Regions from separate parts of the Methylobacterium sp. P1-11 genome, predicted to be linked through region 3. Evidence: predicted binding sites of a transcription regulator. Region 3 holds the regulator's gene; each other region holds the start of a gene.
The links. The regulator LexA, encoded in region 3, represses DNA repair genes until DNA is damaged. The targets are predictions, from matches to a motif close to TGTTCNNNNTGTGTTCNG.

Region 1 (5,929 bases), on a different contig from region 3:
CTCGTAGCGGGCCAGCAGGCCGCCATCGGCCGTGGCCACCTCAGCCCCGGCCTGGATCGCACTCGCCGTCGGACCCGCCGCGGGCAGGTACGTGCAGCCCGACATCGCCGTGACGGCGAGCAGGACGTGGGGAAGTTTGCGCATCCAGATGTTGCCCATCGGTATTGCCGAGCCCGTGCCTAGCCCATAGCGGGCCAGGTGTCCGTAGCGGGTGAGCCACACTCCGCCAGCCACGGCCGAGACCGCCAAGTCATCCTCGTTAAGCACAGCTTTTTCGGGGCATCGGCGCGCGAAACGCCGGGCGCGGCTCGGACGTCTTCAATATCGGGACACAAATCTGGGCCTTATCGACCGCGACAGCCCGGCTCTTGCGGCCGCGTGACGGGCTGAGCCGGCCTGCTCCGCTCAGTTCGACTGGGTCACCGCCGCGCTGATGTTGCCGTAGACGGCGCTGACGCGAGACACGTAATACCGGATGCTGCCGACGGCGACGAGGAAGATCAGGCCACCGATGAGGGCGTATTCCGTCGCCGTGGAGCCGTACGCGTCGCGGGCGAAGCGCGCAGCCTCGGCGCGCATCCGGTCGATCCAGGCGAACGCCATCCGGGATCGCATTGCGCGCCTCCCCTCCCCGCCGCATCCCGGCTCATCCATGGTCGCACGCGCCTTCCAAGTCCCGCCGCCCGCGTGGCCGCACGCGCCACAAGGCCGAATAGCCGCTCGCCATTGCCGCCGGCTTAATGAAGTGTCCGAAACAGGGGGGCCTGGCGGTTCCGGCCGGGATAGACGCCGGCAGGGTTAGGCGTGACGAAGGGCGCGCCCGGTGCAGGCGCGCCCCGTCGCGGCTCAGGCGTGGCCGGCCTTGTGGCGGAGGTCGTCGATCCGCTTCGAGGCCTCGGCTTTGTCGAGGTCGGGATCGAACGCCGCCGGCTCCTTGGCCTCTTCCGAGAGCGTCTTCAGATAGGAGGCCTGCGCACCGGTCATCGGCTCGCCGCCCGTCGTCCACTGGTCCGGGTCCTTGATCTGGTTCGACACGTCCTTCGGGTCGGCCTTTGGATTGTCGCTGGCGCTGCCCGCGCCGGCCTCCTGGTGCGATCCGGCGCTCCGGCCAGCCTTCGACGTCGCCTTTGCGGTTGTGGTCGTCATACGGTGCCTGTTCCCTATATGTTCGATTTCTGGGACAGGAACGCGCCCGGCCGCGTTACGGTTCCGGCACAGGGAGGCCCTGACGAGCGCGGGGGACATCTTTCCTTCTTCGCGCCCGCTCCTATTGATGGGACGCGCAGCGCCTGGAGCCACGGTGGTCTGGATGACGTCCCCAACAGAGCTAACGCCTGATGCCGGGACGGCCGCCGGTCGGGTGCTCGTGGTCATGGGTGTCTCGGGCTCGGGGAAGAGCACCGTGGCGGCCTTGATCGCCGAGAGGCTCGGCTGGATCTTCGTGGATGGCGATAGCTTCCACACACCCGAGCACGTGGCGAAGATGCATGCGGGTCACGCCCTCGACGATGAGGATCGTGCCCCGTGGCTGGCCCGGATCGCGACCTGGATCCAGCAGCGTCTCGATGCCGGTGAGTCGGGTGTGGTGGTCTGCTCCGCCCTCCGCCGTGCCTACCGGGACATCCTCACCCGGGGGAGCCGACGCGTCCGCCTCGTCTATCTGGACGGCGACAGGGCCCTGATTGGGCAGCGCCTCGCCGAGCGCCAGGGCCATTTCATGTCGCCGCGCCTCCTGGACAGCCAGTTCGCGACCCTGGAAGTTCCGGCTCCCGACGAGCACCCGATCACCGTCGGGATCCTCGAACCGCCCGAGGCGATTGCCGACCGGGTCGTGGCGGAGCTAGCGGCCGAGGCGCGCCGGGATGCGGGCGGGGAGTGAGCCGATGACAGCAGGATCCGGCGAGGCCGGGGGGATCGCCCTGGTGATCTCGGACGTCGACGGCACCCTGGTCACCGGCGACAAGCGCCTGACCGAGGCGACGGTGGCGGCGGTGCGGCGACTGCGCGCGGCCGGCATCGGCTTCAGCATCGCCTCGGCACGGCCGCCCATCGGGCTGCGGAGCCTCGTCGCCGAACTGGGTCTCGACCTGCCGATGGCGGCTTTCAACGGCGCGAGCGTTGTGCGGCCGGATCTCTCGACCATCGAGGCACGGACCATCCCTGAGGCGGCAGCCCGGTCGGCCCTCGACCGGCTCCTGGCCGAGGAGCTCGACGTCTGGGTCTTCGCCGAGGGCGCGTGGTGCCTGCGCGATCCGGACGGCCCCTACACCGACCTCGAGCGGCGCACGATCGGCGCGGAGCCTCGCGTCGTCGCCGACCTCGGCACGCTCATGGGGGCCGCATCCAAGATCGTCGGCGTCAGCCGCGACCACGCCCATCTCGCGACCTGCGAGGCGCGAATCGGGGCTGCCCTGGCGGGCCAAGCGACCGTTCACCGATCGCAGAAATACTACCTCGACGTGACACCGCCGGATCTCGACAAGGGCCAGTTCGTCGCCTGGATGAGCGCGCATCTCGCGATCCCGCCCGAGCGGATCGCCACCTTCGGCGATGCCGGCAACGACCGCCCGATGTTCGCACAGAGCGGCTTGTCCGTGGCGATGGGCAATGCCGAGGACGCCGTGAAGGCATCCGCGCGCGCGGTCACGGACAGCAACGACGCCGACGGCTTCGCCCACGCCGTCGAGCGCCTCATCCTGCCCTGATCGGTCGCCTATCTCCGCAGGCATCCCAGCGGACCAACGTACCGACGCGCGTCTGTGGCGTGCGGATCACAGGCATCCCTGACACCCGGGTCGCCCACAGGCTGCCGAACCGGGGCCGCTTTCCGGCCTCATTTCCCCGCGACCTAGCTTGACCACAGAACAAGCAGCACCGGGTCTCGGAATGCATCGCCTCATCCTGGCCGCCGTCCTCGCGGTCGTGCCCGCAGCCGCCTTCGGGCAGAGCGCGCACGACAATATCGACGCGTTGATCGAGCAGCAGGCGAAAGCGAACGGCGTCCCGGCGAGCTTCGTCCACGCCGTGGTCAAGCGCGAGAGCAACTACAACCCGCGGGCCAAGGGCGGCAGCGCCCTCGGGCTCATGCAGATCAAGCACGCGACCGCGCGCAGCCTCGGCTATACCGGCGACGCCGCCGGCCTGTACGATCCGCAGACCAATCTGCGCTACGGTGTGGCCTACCTGGCGGGCGCTTACCGCACGGCCAAGGGCAATCTCAGCCAAGCCTATCAATACTACAACCGCGGCTACTATTACGCGGCCAAACGTCAGGGCATCTCCACCGAGGTGGCCTCGGTGGTGGCGCCCGTGGCGGCCTCGGCCAGCGCCCTCGCCAGCCTGTTCGGCGGCGGCGCCGCCGATACCCGGAACACCGCCGCTGCATCGGCCCTGGCCTATGCGCCCAGCACCACGGCGGTGGCGGAGGTCCCGACCGAGACCGTCGAGGTGCCGCTGCCGCCGCGCCGACCGGCCGCCCTGGCCGGCGCGACGGTCGTACTCGCCAGCCTGTCCATCGATCCGGCCGCGGCTCCGGCCGCCAGCCCGGAGGCGGCCCCGACCGCCGCCGCCGTTCCGTCCGTGGAGGTGCCGCTGCCGCCACGTCGGCCCACCAGCCTGGGGAGCGCCGTCGCGGCAACCGATCCCGCGCCGGCGCAGGTCGCGGAACTGCGGCTCTCACCGCCGGCCGAGGCGGCACCCGCTCCGGCGACAAAAGCCGCCGCTCCGGCGCCGGGCTCCGAAGCGGTGGCCGAAGCGGTCGAGGTGCCGCTGCCGCCGCGTCGTCCGTCCCTCCAGATGCTCGCCGCCGCCACACCACGGCGCGCGCCGGCCACCGCGCCCGTGCGCGAGGCCACGGCCCTTCCGGTCGAGTAGGTCCGCCGATCCGGGCTTTCTGCCCACACAAGGATCATGCCCAAGGCTTGACCATCGCACGGTTCCGCAACACATAGGCGCCACGCCAGCAACGTGGTTGAATCGGTACGGTACGGACCGGCGCCGCAGCATAGCGGTCGTACGCGGGTGGCGCACGACGGATCTCAGGGCAGGAAACGCCGGTCTACGCGCGCACGTTCGGGCAACCTTTTGCCCGGAGGGACGCCGAGGCGCGTCGGATCTCGAAGCGGCAGGCATGCAGGGCACGGACTCTGCTTTCAAGCTGGCAGGAAAGCGGACGGCGCCATGACCGGCGTGGTGGAACAAGAATCACTCTTTCTCACGGACCTCGGGCGCCGCGTCAGACATGCGCGCACCGTGCGCGGGCTGTCGCGCAAGGTCCTGTCGCAGACTTCCGGCCTGTCCGAGCGCTACATTGCGCAGTTGGAGGGGGGCCAGGGGAATGTCTCCATCATCCTGCTACGGCGGGTGGCCAACGCCATGGGCGTGCGGCTGGACGATCTGATCACCGGCAATGACGCCCTGCCCGACTGGCCGGTGGTGCGCGACCTGCTCGGTCAGGCGAGCCCGGCCCAGATCGCCGCGGCCAAGGAGGCGCTGTCCGGCGGGTCCCGACTCGAATCAAGCAACCGGCCGCGGGTAGCACTGATCGGTCTGCGCGGCGCCGGCAAATCGACCCTCGGCAAGCTCGCGGCCGAGCGTTTGGGCTGGACCTTCGTGGAACTGAATGCCGAGATCGAGCGGGAGAATGCCCTTTCGGTCCAGGAGATTTTCGCGATCTACGGCCAGGAGGGCTACCGTCGGCTGGAACAGGCAGCCCTGCGTCGCCTCACCGAGCATCCCGGACCGCTGATCCTGGCGACGAGTGGCGGAATCGTCGCGGAGCCCCTCACCTACGATCTGCTGCTGCAGGCCTTCTACACGATCTGGCTGCGTGCCCGGCCAGAGGAGCACATGAGCCGCGTCCGCGAGCAGGGTCACCTCGCCACGACGGGCGACCATGCCTCTGCGATGCAGGAGCTGCGTGCCGTGCTGGCGAGCCGCGAGCCGCTCTACGCCCGGGCACCGGCCACGGTGGACACCTCCAACATCCCGGTCCAGACGATGCTGGACCGGCTGACGACGGCGATCGAAGCGCGGTTCGGGCAGGCGGTGCCGGCAGGGAACTGAGCCGCTCCCGTTCGCTGACAGCCATGCGGTCAACGCGACCTTTGGGCCGCGCGAGCCCTTGATCGTCGCGGTGCAGCACACCACGCTAAGGCCGAACGCGCGGTCCGGCGGCGCTGCGACCCGTTTCCGCCCCGGGCCGGATACCCGCCCTGCATGTGCGGGCACTGGACCGGGCCGCCGCACGCGTAACCGGCGAACCACGCGAAGTCCCGGACATGAGCATCCGCCCATGAGCGCCAGTCCTGCCTTCACTCACCCATCGCATGACCTCGCGGTCGTCGACCCGGTCTGGTCGCGGCTGCGGGACGAGGCGGAGGATGTCCTGAGGACCGAACCGCAGCTCGCCTCCTTCATCGTCTCGACGATCCTGAACCACACCACGCTGGAAGGCGCGGTCTCCCACCGGGTCGCAGCCCGGCTCGGGCACCCGTCGTTGCCGGCCGATCTCGTCGCCCATGCCTTTCACGAGGCAATCAGCGCGGATCCGGGCATCGGGCAGGCGTTCCGCGCCGATATCGGCGCGGTGATCGACCGCGATCCGGCGACCCTGAGAGCCCTCGAACCGGTACTCTACTTCAAGGGTTTTCACGCCCTGCAGGCTTACCGCCTCGCCCACCATGTCTGGAACCGCGGCCGTCGCGACCTCGCCCTCTACCTCCAGAGCCGGGTCTCCGAGGTGTTCCAGTGCGACATTCACCCGGCGGCGCAGATCGGGCGGGGCGTCTTCCTCGACCACGCCACCGGGCTCGTGGTCGGCTCGACCGCGGTGATCGAGGATGACGTGTCGATCCTTCACGCCGTGACCCTGGGCGGCACCGGCAAGCAGCGCGGCGACCGCCATCCCAAGATCCGGCGCGGCGTAATG
Region 2 (5,929 bases), on a different contig from region 3:
TGGCGTCGAGTACGCCCTGCCCACCGACTCGTTCCTGAACTTCTTCCGCTCCTCGGCCGTGACGCTGAAGGTCGAAGGCCTGTACGTCAGCCTCGACCGCCAGAAGAACGCCGCGGGCGGCGTGTTCTACCCGACCCTCCTGGCCCCGAACGGCACCGCCTACCTCAACGGCGCCGCCGCCAAGACCGAGTTCGCCGTCGTCCGCGCCGGCCTGAACTACAAGTTCGGCTCGTACTAAGATCGAGAGCCGGAGCCGGCTTGACCGGCTCCGCGCAACGGAAGGGCTCGGCCGCAAGGCTGGGCCCTTCCGCGTTTCGGGCGGCCTGCCGGGCGCTCCAGGTGCGACAGGGACGGCTGGAACCGCGCGTGCCACCCGCGATTGAGACCGCGGCGCCCACAGGCATCCCGTGAAGGGATCCGGCGCAGCGGAGCGATCAGCCATGAAAAGCCGAATCCTTCTCCTGTCGCTCGCCGCCCTCTCTCTGGCGGGGACAGCTGCGGCCGCGCAGGACGCCACCGTGATCGGCAAGGATACGGTCCTGCCGGGCACCGGGCCCGGCACCGCGACGGACGGCACGGGGGTCGGCCGGCTGATGGAGGCGGCGAGTGCCGAGGACGCCGCCAAGCGTCAGGGGCTCAAGCCCGTCGCCTTCCTGACCACGAAGATGATCGGCGTAACGGTGCGCAACGCCGCGGGGGACAGCGTCGGCAAGATCGACGACCTCCTGATCACCGATGGCGGAATGCTCAGGGCCGTGGTGATCGATGTCGGCGGCTTCCTCGGGCTCGGCAGCAAGCTCATCGCCGTGGAACCCGGCGCCCTGGTGCTGCGGCCCGGCGGTGATCGGTTCTCGGCGGTCCTGAACATGAGCAAGGACACGGTGGCGGCGGCCAAGCCCTTCGACCCGGCCAAGGTGATCCCGGCGCCTCGATAAGCCGCGACCGAAGCCCGGCGCCCCTCTTTGCGGGCGAAGCGAAGCAACCTCGCGGCGCCCGGTTCACCAAGGTCGCGCCGTTCCGGATCGGTTCGCTCCGCTCGCAAGGACGGCGCGGCCCCGCCGGCCGACGCAGCATGGGCCGCGTCGGCGCAAAAGCGTCAGATGTCGAGATCCGCCCCCTCGGCGAAGGCCGCGCGCTCGCTGATGAAGGCGAAGCGCGCCTCGGGCTTGTTGCCCATCAGGCGCTCGACCGTGTCGCCGGTGGATTCCCGGGCCTCGTCCAGAACCGCGACGCGCAGCAGCGTGCGCTTCTTCGGGTCCATGGTGGTCTCCTTGAGCTGGGCCGGCATCATCTCGCCGAGGCCCTTGAACCGGCCGATCTCGACCTTGCCGCCCTTGAACACCGTCTTGATGATCCGCTCACGATCCGCGTCGTCCCGGGCATACGCCACCTTCGAGCCCTGCTGGAGCCGGTAGAGCGGCGGGATCGCCAGGTAGAGATGCCCGCGGTCGATGAGCTTCGGCATCTGCCGGTAGAAGAACGTGATCAGCAGCGACGCGATGTGGGCGCCGTCCACGTCGGCGTCCGTCATGATGATCACCTTGTCGTAGCGGAGATCCGTCTCGCGGAAGGCCGTTCCGGTGCCGCAGCCGAGCGCCAGTGTCAGGTCGGAGATCAGCTGGTTGGCGCCGAGCTTGTCGCGCGAGGCCGAGGCGACGTTGAGGATCTTGCCGCGCAACGGAAGGATCGCCTGCGTCGCCCGGTCGCGGGCCTGCTTGGCCGAGCCGCCGGCCGAGTCGCCCTCGACGATGAAGATCTCCGAGCCCGCGGTACCCGCCGCCGAGCAATCGGCGAGCTTGCCGGGCAGGCGGAGCTTGCGGGTGGCGCTCTTGCGGGCGACCTCCTTCTCCTGGCGGCGCCGCAGTCGCTCCTCGGCCCGGTCGATCACCCAGTCGAGCAGCTTGTTGGCCTGGGCCGGGGAGGCGGCGAGCCAGTGGTCGAAGGCGTCGCGCACCGAGGTCTCGACGATGCGCTGCGCCTCCACGGTGGCGAGCTTGTCCTTGGTCTGCCCCTGGAACTCCGGTTCACGGATGAAGACCGAGAGCATCGACGCGCAGGTCGCCATGACGTCGTCGGTGGTCACCGCCGTCATGCGTTTGGCTTGGTTCACCCGCTCGGCGTGCTCGCGCAGGCCCCGGAGCAGCGCGACCCTTAAGCCCGCCTCGTGGGTGCCGCCCTCAGGCGTCGGGATCGTGTTGCAGTAGGAATGCGAGATCCCGTCCTCGGCGACCATCCAGGCCACCGCCCATTCGAGCGACCCGTGCGAGCCCGGCTTCGTGATCTTGCCGGAGAACATCGCTTCGGTGACGAGTTCCTTGCCGTCGATGTCCCGGGCGAGATAGTCGCGCAGGCCGTCGGGGAAGCGGTGGACCGCCTCTGCCGGCACGTCCTCGAGCCCCTCCAGGAGGGTGGGAGCGCAGCGCCAGCGGATCTCGACGCCGCCGAACAGGTAGGCCTTCGAGCGGGCCATCTTGAACAGGCGGCGCGGGTCGAACTTCAGCGAGCTGAAGATCTGGGCGTCCGGGTGGAAGCGGACTCGGGTGCCGCGCCGGTTCTGCACACGGCCGACCAGCTCCAGCGCGCCTTGCGCGTGACCCCGCGAGAAGGTCTGGCGGTAGAGCGTCTGGTTGCGGGCCACCTCGACCTCAAGCAGGTCGGAGAGCGCGTTCACCACCGAGATGCCGACGCCGTGCAGGCCGCCCGAGGTCTCGTAGACCTTCGAGTCGAACTTACCGCCGGCATGCAGCGTGGTCATGATGACCTCGAGCGCCGACTTGCCGGGGAATTTCGGGTGCGGGTCGACCGGGATGCCGCGGCCGTTATCGGTGACCACGAGGGCGCCCGATTCCTCCAGCTCCACCTCGATGAAGCTGGCATGGCCTGCCACCGCCTCGTCCATCGAGTTGTCGATCACCTCGGCGAAGAGGTGGTGCAGCGCCCGCTCGTCGGTGCCGCCGATATACATGCCGGGGCGGCGCCGGACCGGCTCCAGCCCCTCCAGCACCTCGATGTCGGAGGCGGTGTAGCCGCCCTCCGGCTCGGCGGCCGCGAGCGTCGCCACCGAGGCCGAGGCGTCCAGGCGTCGCCGCGGCTCGGGCGGCCGGGGGGCCGGGCCCTTGCTGCCCGGCCCGAACAGGTCGCGCGCCGGATCGCTCACGCGCGGCCTCCGCGCGCGCGGCGCGTCGGCCGGCTCGGAATCGCGCAGACGTGTCTTGGGTCGTGGAGCATGCGCCTTCATCCCCGCATCATAGCGGAACAAAACGTAAACATCAAAGCCGTTCGCCCTCGGGCGAGGCGCGCGCATCATCGCATGCTGCGCTGCCGCGAGCGAGGGCCGGAGCCGCACCGACACCCAAGAGGACCGGGCCGCCCGTCATCACCACGTTGCACAACAATGAGTTAAGGCTTTCTCGTGGCCTGCTCGCCCGGCTTCCCTAGGCGGCCGCCGGAACAGAACGGGACGATCGACGTTGGTGGCGGAGACAAATCTTGACCGTGGTGAGGGAGCCGCAATCCATGAGCGACGCCGCGATTGAGGCCCGCCGCCTGACGTTGATCCGCTTCGAGCACGCGGCCGGCGCCGCCTTCGGCTGCGATGACGACCCGGCCGGCGTGCCGCCCGCCCGCATCCTGATGAATGCGACCACCATCGCGCTGGCGACTTTTGCGACGGCTGTGGCCGCGACGATCACCTACCTGGTCTGAGCCGCGCTCCGATCCGAGGCCGGTTCCGCGAGACGCTTCAGGCCGCCCGAAGCGCGCTCGGCCGTCAGCCCCATCGCGAACCCGCGCCCTCATCATGAGGTGCTGGAGCGCAGCGGGGCCGGCAGGATGAGGGGTGCGCTGGGGATCCCCGCGTCGCCCCGCTCCGGACCGCAGACAGCGAGCCCCTTCAGCCAGAACTCGACTTCTTCGCCGCGGCCTTCTTGGCCGCGGGCTTCTTCGTCGCTGTCTTCTTGGCGGCCGGCTTGTCGCCGGTGGCCTTGCGCGCGGACGTCTTCCGGACCGCACCCCGCTTCGCCGGCTTGCCGCCGCCCGCCGCGCGCTTGGCGTTCACCAGGGCGATCGCCTCGTCCAAGGTCAGCGCCTCGGCGGTCATGGTCTTCGGCAGCGTGGCGTTGACCTCGCCGTCGGTGACGTAGGGCCCATACTTGCCGGCCTTGACCACGAGGTCGCGCCCGCTCGCCGCATCCGTGCCGAGCGGGCGGCCGGGATCTGCGGCCGCACGGCCGCGTCCGCCGCCCTGCTCCTTGGCGACGATCAGGTCGATGGCGCGGTTGCCGCCGATCTCCAGCACGTCGTCGTCCTTGCCGAGATTGGCGTAGGTCTTCCCGTGCTGCACGTAGGGCCCGAACCGGCCGAGATTGGCCAGGATCGGCTCGCCGGTCTCGGGGTGGCGGGCCACCTCGCGGGGCAGCGCCAGCAGCGCCAGCGCCTTCTCCAGATCCACATCCGAGGGGCTGAGCCCCTTCGGCAGCGACGAGCGCTTCGGCTTCGCGGCGTCCTTCTCGGTGGAGGCCTCGCCGAGTTGCAGGAACGGCCCGAACCGGCCGTCGCGGAGCGTCACCGGCAGGCCGGTCGCCGGATCGTTGCCCAACACCCGGACGCCCGGCTGGCCGCCCTCGGCCGAGGAACCGTCCCCCTCGCCGTCGACGCCCGAGGCCGAGAGCTGGCGGGTATACTTGCACTCCGGATAGTTCGAACAGCCGATGAAGGCGCCGAACTTGCCGAGCTTCAGCGACAGCTGGCCGGAGCCGCAGGTCGGGCAGGTCCGCGGGTTCGAGCCGTCGCCCTTGTCGGGGAAGATGTGCGGGCCGAGAAGGCCGTTCAGGGCCTCCAGCACGTCGGTGACGCGCAGTTCCTTGGTCTCGGCGATGGCGGCGGAGAAATCGCGCCAGAAGTCGCGCAGCACCGCCCGCCAGTCGATCTCGGCGTTGGAGACGCGGTCGAGCTGCTCCTCCAGGCCGGCGGTGAAATCGTACTCGACGTAGCGCCGGAAGAAGCTCTCCAGGAAGCCCGTGACGAGCCGCCCCTTGTCCTCCGGTTGCAGCCGCTTCTTCTCGATCTTGACGTATTCGCGATCCCGCAGCGTCTGGAGGACCGCCGCGTAGGTCGAGGGCCGGCCGATTCCGAGCTCCTCCATGCGCTTCACGAGGCTCGCCTCGGAATAGCGCGGCGGCGGCTCGGTGAAGTGCTGGGTCGCGCTGATGCGCTCGCGGGTGAGCGGGTCGCCGGCCTTCATGGGCGGCAGGCGGCGGCTCTCCTCGTCCTCCTCGTCGTCCTTGCCCTCCTGGTAGAGGGTCAGGAAGCCGTCGAACTTCACCACCTGGCCGGTGGCGCGCAGGTCGATCTGGCGCGGCCCGACCGTCGCGGTGACGTCCACGGTGGTCCGCTCCAGCTCGGCCGATTCCATCTGGCTCGCCATGGTGCGGGTCCAGATCAGGTCGTAGAGCTTGGCCTGCTCGGGCTCCAGGTGCCGCGCGACCATCTTGGGCAGGCGGCCCATGTCGGTCGGCCGCACCGCCTCGTGGGCCTCCTGGGCGTTCTTGGCCTTGACGCTGTACTTGCGCGGCACGTCCGGCACGTAGCGGTCGCCGAACTCCTTGCCGATCACCCGGCGGGCGTCCTGGATCGCCTCCGGCGCCATGTCGACGCCGTCGGTCCGCATGTAGGTGATGATGCCGACGGTCTCGCCGCCGATGTCGACGCCCTCGTAGAGGCGCTGGGCGACCCGCATGGTCTGGGCCGGCGCCATGCCGAGCTTGCGCGAGGCCTCCTGCTGCAGCGTCGAGGTCGTGAAGGGTGGCTGCGGGTGGCGCTTGGCGGGCTTGGCCTCGACGCTCGCCACCTGGAAGGTCGCGAGTTCGAGGTCGCGCCTGAAGGCCGCGGCCTCATCGCCGGTGCCGACGTCGAGGCGCTGGATGCGCTT
Region 3 (5,929 bases):
CGGATCCGAGCGAGCGCCGCGCCCATCTCCTCGAGGCGCCCCTGCCGCTCTTCGCCTGGCACGCCGATGACGGCCTGTTCCGGCACGAGCCGGCGGTGGACCTGCCGGCCCTGGCCCCGTCCGAGGCGGTGGCCGAGGATTATTCCGCCACCGGCCTGTCGCTGCAGGGGCACCCAGTCGCGTTCTTCCGGGGGCGGCTCGCCCGGATCGGCGCGATCCCGGCCCGGGCCCATCTCGATCCTTCCCTGCCCCAGGGCGCGCGGGTCACGGTGGCGGGGCTGGTGCTGATCCGCCAGCGGCCCGGCACCGCCAAGGGCGTGGTCTTCCTAACCCTGGAGGACGAGACAGGTATCGCCAACGTGATCGTCTGGAAGACGGTGTTCGAGACCAACCGCCGGGCCGTCATGCAGGCCCGGTTCCTCGCGGTGCGCGGCCGCATCCAGCGGGCGGACGGGGTGGTCCACCTCGTGGCGGAGGGGTTTCGCGACCTCACCGCTGCTCTGCGCGACCTGCGGGAAGCCGGCATGAAGCTGCCGCCCGAGAACACGGATTTCGGCGTGCCCCCGGACCGGCGGGTCTATCGCAGCCGGGATTTTCACTGACGAGCGCCCCTCGACAGGCCCCGCGCCGCGCGTAGAGTGCGGCGATGTCGAGCTTCGCCGTTCCGCGCCTCCTCCTCGCCGCCTGCGCGGCCCTGCCCCTCCTGGCGGAGGCCACCCGGGCCGATAGCTGCGACGACCTCACCCGCCAGATCGCCGGCGCGATCGGCGGCCGGGTCGGCAAGCGCGCCGGCCCCAGCATCGACATCCGCATGGCCGGCCCGATCAAGTTCGACGTGACCTGCCGGGCCGAGCCGATCGTGCAGGCGACCTCCGCCGAGCCGACCCCCTCGACGACCTTCTTCCGCGACCTGTCGGTGGCCTCCGAGATCCTCGTCGGCGAGCCGGCCGCGACCGTCGAGCCGATCATCACCAACGCCTACCGGACCTCCCTGGCGGAGCGGCGCAAGTCGTTCATCCAGCAGAACGGCTGGTCGGCCTCCTGCTACACCGACCCGGGCAGCAGCACGATGCGCACCCTCTGCTCGGTGGGCCGCATCCCGCCGGGTTGAGGCGAACCCGATCCGGCAGGATGCGGGCCGCGCCCGCTCAGTACTCGATCACGCCGTCCAGCGCGTAGTGCTTCACGGTCTTCCGGTTGGCGATCAGCTCGTCCACCGTCGGCTCGCCCTTGAGGGCGCGGGCGATGGCGAGCTTCGTCGCCTCGTAGTTCGTCCGGTAGAGATCCTTCTGGTCGAGGTTGTCGTCCTCGGCGCAGCGCGGGTCGAGCCAGATCATGATGATCATGCAGAGCTCGTCGAGCCCGTCCTTGGGCAGGATGCCCTCGATGATGCAGTCCACGATCGCGTCGCCGGTGGCGGCCTGGACCACGCCGCCGAGGAGCTCGACGTACTCGGCCGTGTGGATCGTGGCCTTGGTGGTCATCATCGTCGCCGGGCGCACCAGCTGGTTGAGGTCGCGCACCACGAACATCCGGGTGTGGCCCTGGACCTGCCCCATCATCGACGCGAAGGCCTGGCCCACCGGCCCGCGCACCGAGCCGATCAGCACCTCCGGCATGGCGTCGGTGTACTGGCCCTCGGCCGCCAGCACCGTGGCCTCGCCCGCGCGGAACCAGATCTCTTGCATGTTCGAACTCCACCTGATCGGAGCCCGCGGGAGACATCATCGGAGCGCTTGCGTCAATCGCTTCGGAGCAGGCCAACCCGGTCGCGGACGCTGGCCATCGCACCGGCGATCGTGATCCCCGGCGACCGCGTCGACCCCCTGTCGGCCGGCCGGAAGGCGGGTGCCACTCCCGACCGCCGTCATCCGTATCGGCGCGCATCATCACCCGTCCGCGGCCTGCGGCCTTGAGGAACGCCGACAGGCGAGGCAGGGAAGCGCGGGGCGCGGCTCGGGAACAGTCCCGGGCCTGGGCCGTTCCGGCGGGGCCTGCGGCGCTTCCCCGGGGCATGCGGGAGGAACGTAAGATGGCGGAGAGCACGGATCGAGGCTCCGGCTGGAGCCTTCAGGCGAGCGCCGTTCCCGACGGGGTGCGCCTGGAACTCGCCCTCGCCGATCTCGGCGGCGCGCCGGTCACCGCCGCCATCGTGCTCGACCGGGCAGAGGCCCGGGCCTTCGCCCGCGCCCTGCTCGCCGCCGCCGGTGACGCGGCGGAACGGACCTTCCCGAAGCCGGGCGCCTGATGGCCGGTCAGCGCGCGCCGAGGCCCGGATTGCGGCCCGGCAGACGCGGCACCACGGAACCGCGCTTCTCGACCGGCGCATCGCACGCGTAGGCGAACTCGGTCTTCAGAGGATCGAAGACGGACTCGCCGGTGATCCGACAATCCTCGCGCACGGTCTCGTCGAGATAGGCCCGGGCGGCGGTGCGGAAGCGCTTCACCCGGGTCGCGTCCGGCTCCGGATCGATCCGGACCTCGCTCAAATTGCAGCCGGTATATTCGCGCAGGGCGTTGGAGACGATCAGCATCCGGCGCAGTTGCCGATTATCGTAGACCTCGTAGGGCTCCTTGCAGCCGATCGTCACCACCTGTGGGGTGAGCGCCACGTAGTTGCGCGAGATGTAGGAGAACCCGGTGGTGCAGCCGGCCAAGCCGAGGGCAGCGAGGCCGAGGAGCAGAAGCGCTGCGGGTCGTCGCATCCTCGTCATTCCAAGAGGGTCCCTGCCCGCGCCCCGGATCCGCCGCCCTTCCGGCGGGGCAGCGCGATGCATTGAAACGGCTCCGCTTATGCCGTCAATGCGTTTCTCGGCTTCTCCCGCCGGCTGGCCGCGACGCGCCAAGCGTGGCGGTGCCATCTTGCGGAACACTTGCGGAACGTTTAACCTGTTCGTGATTTGTTTCGGAGACCGTCACGTGGCGGTCCGCCAAGCCGCGAGTCCCCCGTCGATGCTCACGCGCAAGCAGCTGGACCTCCTGCGATTCATCCAGAGCCGGATGCAGGAATGTGGTGTCCCGCCGTCCTTCGACGAGATGAAGGACGCCCTCGATCTCAAGTCGAAGTCCGGCATCCACCGGCTGATCACGGCCCTGGAGGAGCGCGGCTTCCTCCGGCGCCTTCCGAATCGGGCGCGCGCCATCGAGGTGATCCGCATTCCCGAGAGCCTCAGCCAGATGGCGCCGTCCTCGGTCCCGGCCGAGCCGCGCCGCTTCACCCCGAGCGTTGTCGAGGGCGGCAAATCCAGGCAGCCACCGGCACCGGCCAGCACGCGGATGATCGACGAGGCCGGCCGCGCCATCTCGATTCCCGTAATGGGCCGGATCGCGGCCGGTACGCCGGTCTCAGCGATTCAGAATCAGAGCCACGCCATCACCCTGTCGCCGGATTTCGTGGCGGGCGGCGAGCACTACGCCCTTGAGGTGCGCGGCGACTCGATGGTCGAGGCCGGCATCCTCGACGGCGACCTCGTGGTGATCCGCAAGCAGGACACCGCCAATACCGGCGACATCATCGTGGCGCTGATCGACGATGAGGAGGCGACGCTCAAGCGCCTGCGCCGCCGCGGCTCCTCGATCGCCCTGGAGGCCGCCAACCCGGCCTACGAGACCCGCGTCCTCGGACCCGACCGGGTCCAGATCCAGGGCCGCCTCGTCAGCCTCGTCCGTCGCTACTGAAGCGGCTCGGTCGGTGCGTCGCCGGGGACCAAGTCCCCGCCTGGCGCATCGGCTTCCGGAGGCGTTGCCGCCCCATCCTCCGGGGCGTGGGCGCCTTCCGACGCAGCGATGATCGGCTGCGGCGGTCCCGGCCCGTGTACCGAACGCGGTTGCCAGGGCACGGCGCGGCCGTCGGCTCGGGTGTAGCGGGCGGTGAAGCCTTCGCCGTCGGCCCGGAGGGCTACCGCTCCGCGGGCGGCCAGAACGCGCCGGTCGATCACCAAGGGGCCCGTGCAGGTCGGCGGCGCCGTAAGGCCGGTGATCAGGATCGCGGCGCGGGCGCAATCTTCCGGGAAGGCCCGCCGGTCCCGCACCAGGGCGACCGCCCTTCCGTCCGGCAGGCGCGCGGTGCATCCGAGCCGGTCGCAGCGGCCGCTGCCCGAACGGACGATCAGCGCCCCGGGCTGCCGTCCGTCGCCATCCGCCTTCAGCCATTGTTCGAGGACGAAGCCGGAGGGGCTGCCGAGGGCCGCGAGACGGCCGTCCGGCCCCCGCACGGCAGCGCCCCCGCCCTGTCGATCGACGTAGAGGTCGTAGCGGTCCGGCCGGGCCGCGAGGACGAGGCCGAACAGGAGCGGCGGCACGGCAAGCCAGCGCAGGCGGGACGCCGGGAGCGTCGCCAGCAGCAGGCCGAGGGTCAGCAGGATCAGGGCCGCGGTGCCGAAGGCCGGCACGACGACGATCGCCCGCTCGAATCCGGCGATCCAGTGGGAGACGGCAAGCATGCCGCCCACCGCCTGGCCCATCAGCCACCAGATCGGCCGGTCGAGGGCGAAGGGATAGGCCAGGATCCCGATCACCGCCGACGGCATCACCACCAGTGAGACGAGCGGCAGGGTCAGGGCATTGCCGACGAGCCCGAAGGGCTGGACGGTCTGGAAATGGTAGGTGGCGAAGGGTGCGGTCGCGATCTGCGCCACCAGGGTCGTGGCCAGGGTCCCGGCGACCGCCGAGAGGCCGGTGCCGACGAGCCGCCCGATCCGGCCGGCCCCTGGGCGCACGAACAGCCGCCCGTCGATCAGCCGCGCGCAGGCGATCAGCCCGGCCACGGCACCGAAGGACATCTGGAAGCTCGGGCCGAGCAGGCCCTCCGGCTCCCGGGCCAGGGCGATCAGTGCGGCCAGCGCGAGGTTGCGCATCGACAGGGCCGGCCGGTCCACCAGGATCGCACCCAGCATGATCAGGGTCATGATCAGCGAGCGCTCGGCCGCGATGTCCCAGCCCGAGAAAGCGCAGTAGGCGGTGACGCCCAGCATGGCGAAGCCGGCCGCGATCTTCTTGATCGGCCAGAGAAGCGCGCAGTACGGGACCAGGGCGAGAGCCGCCCGCACCAGCCAGAACACCACGCCCGCGGCCAGCACCATGTGGAGACCGGAGATCGACACCACGTGGTAGATGCCGGCTGCGCGCAGCGCATCGTTGGTCGCCGGCCCGATCAGTCCCCGCTTGCCCGTCACCAGGGCGGCCGCCACCGCTCCGGCCTGGCCGCCGGCCGCTTCCGCGATCCGGCGAGTCAGCCCGTTGCGGGCCTCGTCCAGCGTCGCGGCGAGCCGCAGGCGGAGAGGCGATGGCTCGGAGGGCGGCCGGACGGCGACGGCGCCGACCAACGAGCCCACCGCACCGATCCCCTGGAAATAGGCATCCCGGGCGAAGTCGTACCCGCCCGGCCGGGCGGCCTCAGGCGGCGGCAGCAGCCGGGCCGTGGCGGCGACGACGTCGCCGGGCCGCGGGATCGGCGTCTTGCGGAACGAGACCCGCACCCGGACGGGCCGCACCTCCGGGGCAAGTCCGGCGAAGCTCTCGACCCGGATCACCAGCCGGGCGCCGACCTCGCGCTCGTCGAGGGCCTCGACCATCCCGACGAGCGGGCCGATGGTGGTGCGTGTGAGGATCGGGGCGGCGACCTGCGAGACCCGCCAGGTCGCGGCCGCGAAGCCCAGGAACGCGGCCGCCACTCCGAGGGCGAGCGCCAGGGCCGCCGGCCGCGCGCGCAGGGCAGGGATCAACGCCAGGGCGAGGGCTGCGCCGATCAGGGGAGCGGCCAGGAGCGGAGGGCCGTCGGCCGCCACGAAGTGGACCAGAATTCCGACGCCGAAGGCCACCGCCAACCAGGGGAACAGCCGGCGCTGTTCGGCGTCCCGGGCGATGCCCTCGGCCACCCAGGTACGGATGACCGGGCGGGCGCGCGCGCGGGGGGCGGCCAGCGCCACCG

Region 1: a site for LexA is predicted at 1,155-1,172, ahead of CIW48_RS19940 (DUF3072 domain-containing protein). Genes of this name have one in related genera too.
Region 2: a site for LexA is predicted at 3,252-3,269, ahead of parE (DNA topoisomerase IV subunit B). Genes of this name have one in related genera too.

Annotation. Positions count from the first base shown of each region.
Region 1 covers NZ_NPKS01000020.1:1-5,929, forward strand. The annotation lists partial or broken gene CIW48_RS34115 (sugar transporter) at 1-144, opposite strand; gene CIW48_RS19935 (hypothetical protein) at 406-603, opposite strand; gene CIW48_RS19940 (DUF3072 domain-containing protein) at 847-1,146, opposite strand; gene CIW48_RS19945 (gluconokinase) at 1,310-1,879, shown strand; gene CIW48_RS19950 (Cof-type HAD-IIB family hydrolase) at 1,884-2,705, shown strand; gene CIW48_RS19955 (transglycosylase SLT domain-containing protein) at 2,887-3,873, shown strand; gene CIW48_RS19960 (helix-turn-helix transcriptional regulator) at 4,180-5,064, shown strand; gene cysE (serine O-acetyltransferase) at 5,294-5,929, shown strand, end outside.
Region 2 covers NZ_NPKS01000007.1:164,685-170,613, reverse strand. The annotation lists gene CIW48_RS09745 (porin family protein) at 1-238, shown strand, start outside; gene CIW48_RS09740 (PRC-barrel domain-containing protein) at 441-935, shown strand; gene parE (DNA topoisomerase IV subunit B) at 1,097-3,157, opposite strand; gene CIW48_RS09730 (hypothetical protein) at 3,517-3,705, shown strand; gene topA (type I DNA topoisomerase) at 3,893-5,929, opposite strand, start outside.
Region 3 covers NZ_NPKS01000003.1:56,275-62,203, reverse strand. The annotation lists gene CIW48_RS04330 (error-prone DNA polymerase) at 1-602, shown strand, start outside; gene CIW48_RS04325 (hypothetical protein) at 647-1,111, shown strand; gene fae (formaldehyde-activating enzyme) at 1,149-1,688, opposite strand; gene CIW48_RS04315 (hypothetical protein) at 2,033-2,248, shown strand; gene CIW48_RS04310 (hypothetical protein) at 2,256-2,705, opposite strand; gene lexA (transcriptional repressor LexA) at 2,953-3,678, shown strand; gene CIW48_RS04300 (ComEC/Rec2 family competence protein) at 3,672-5,929, opposite strand, start outside.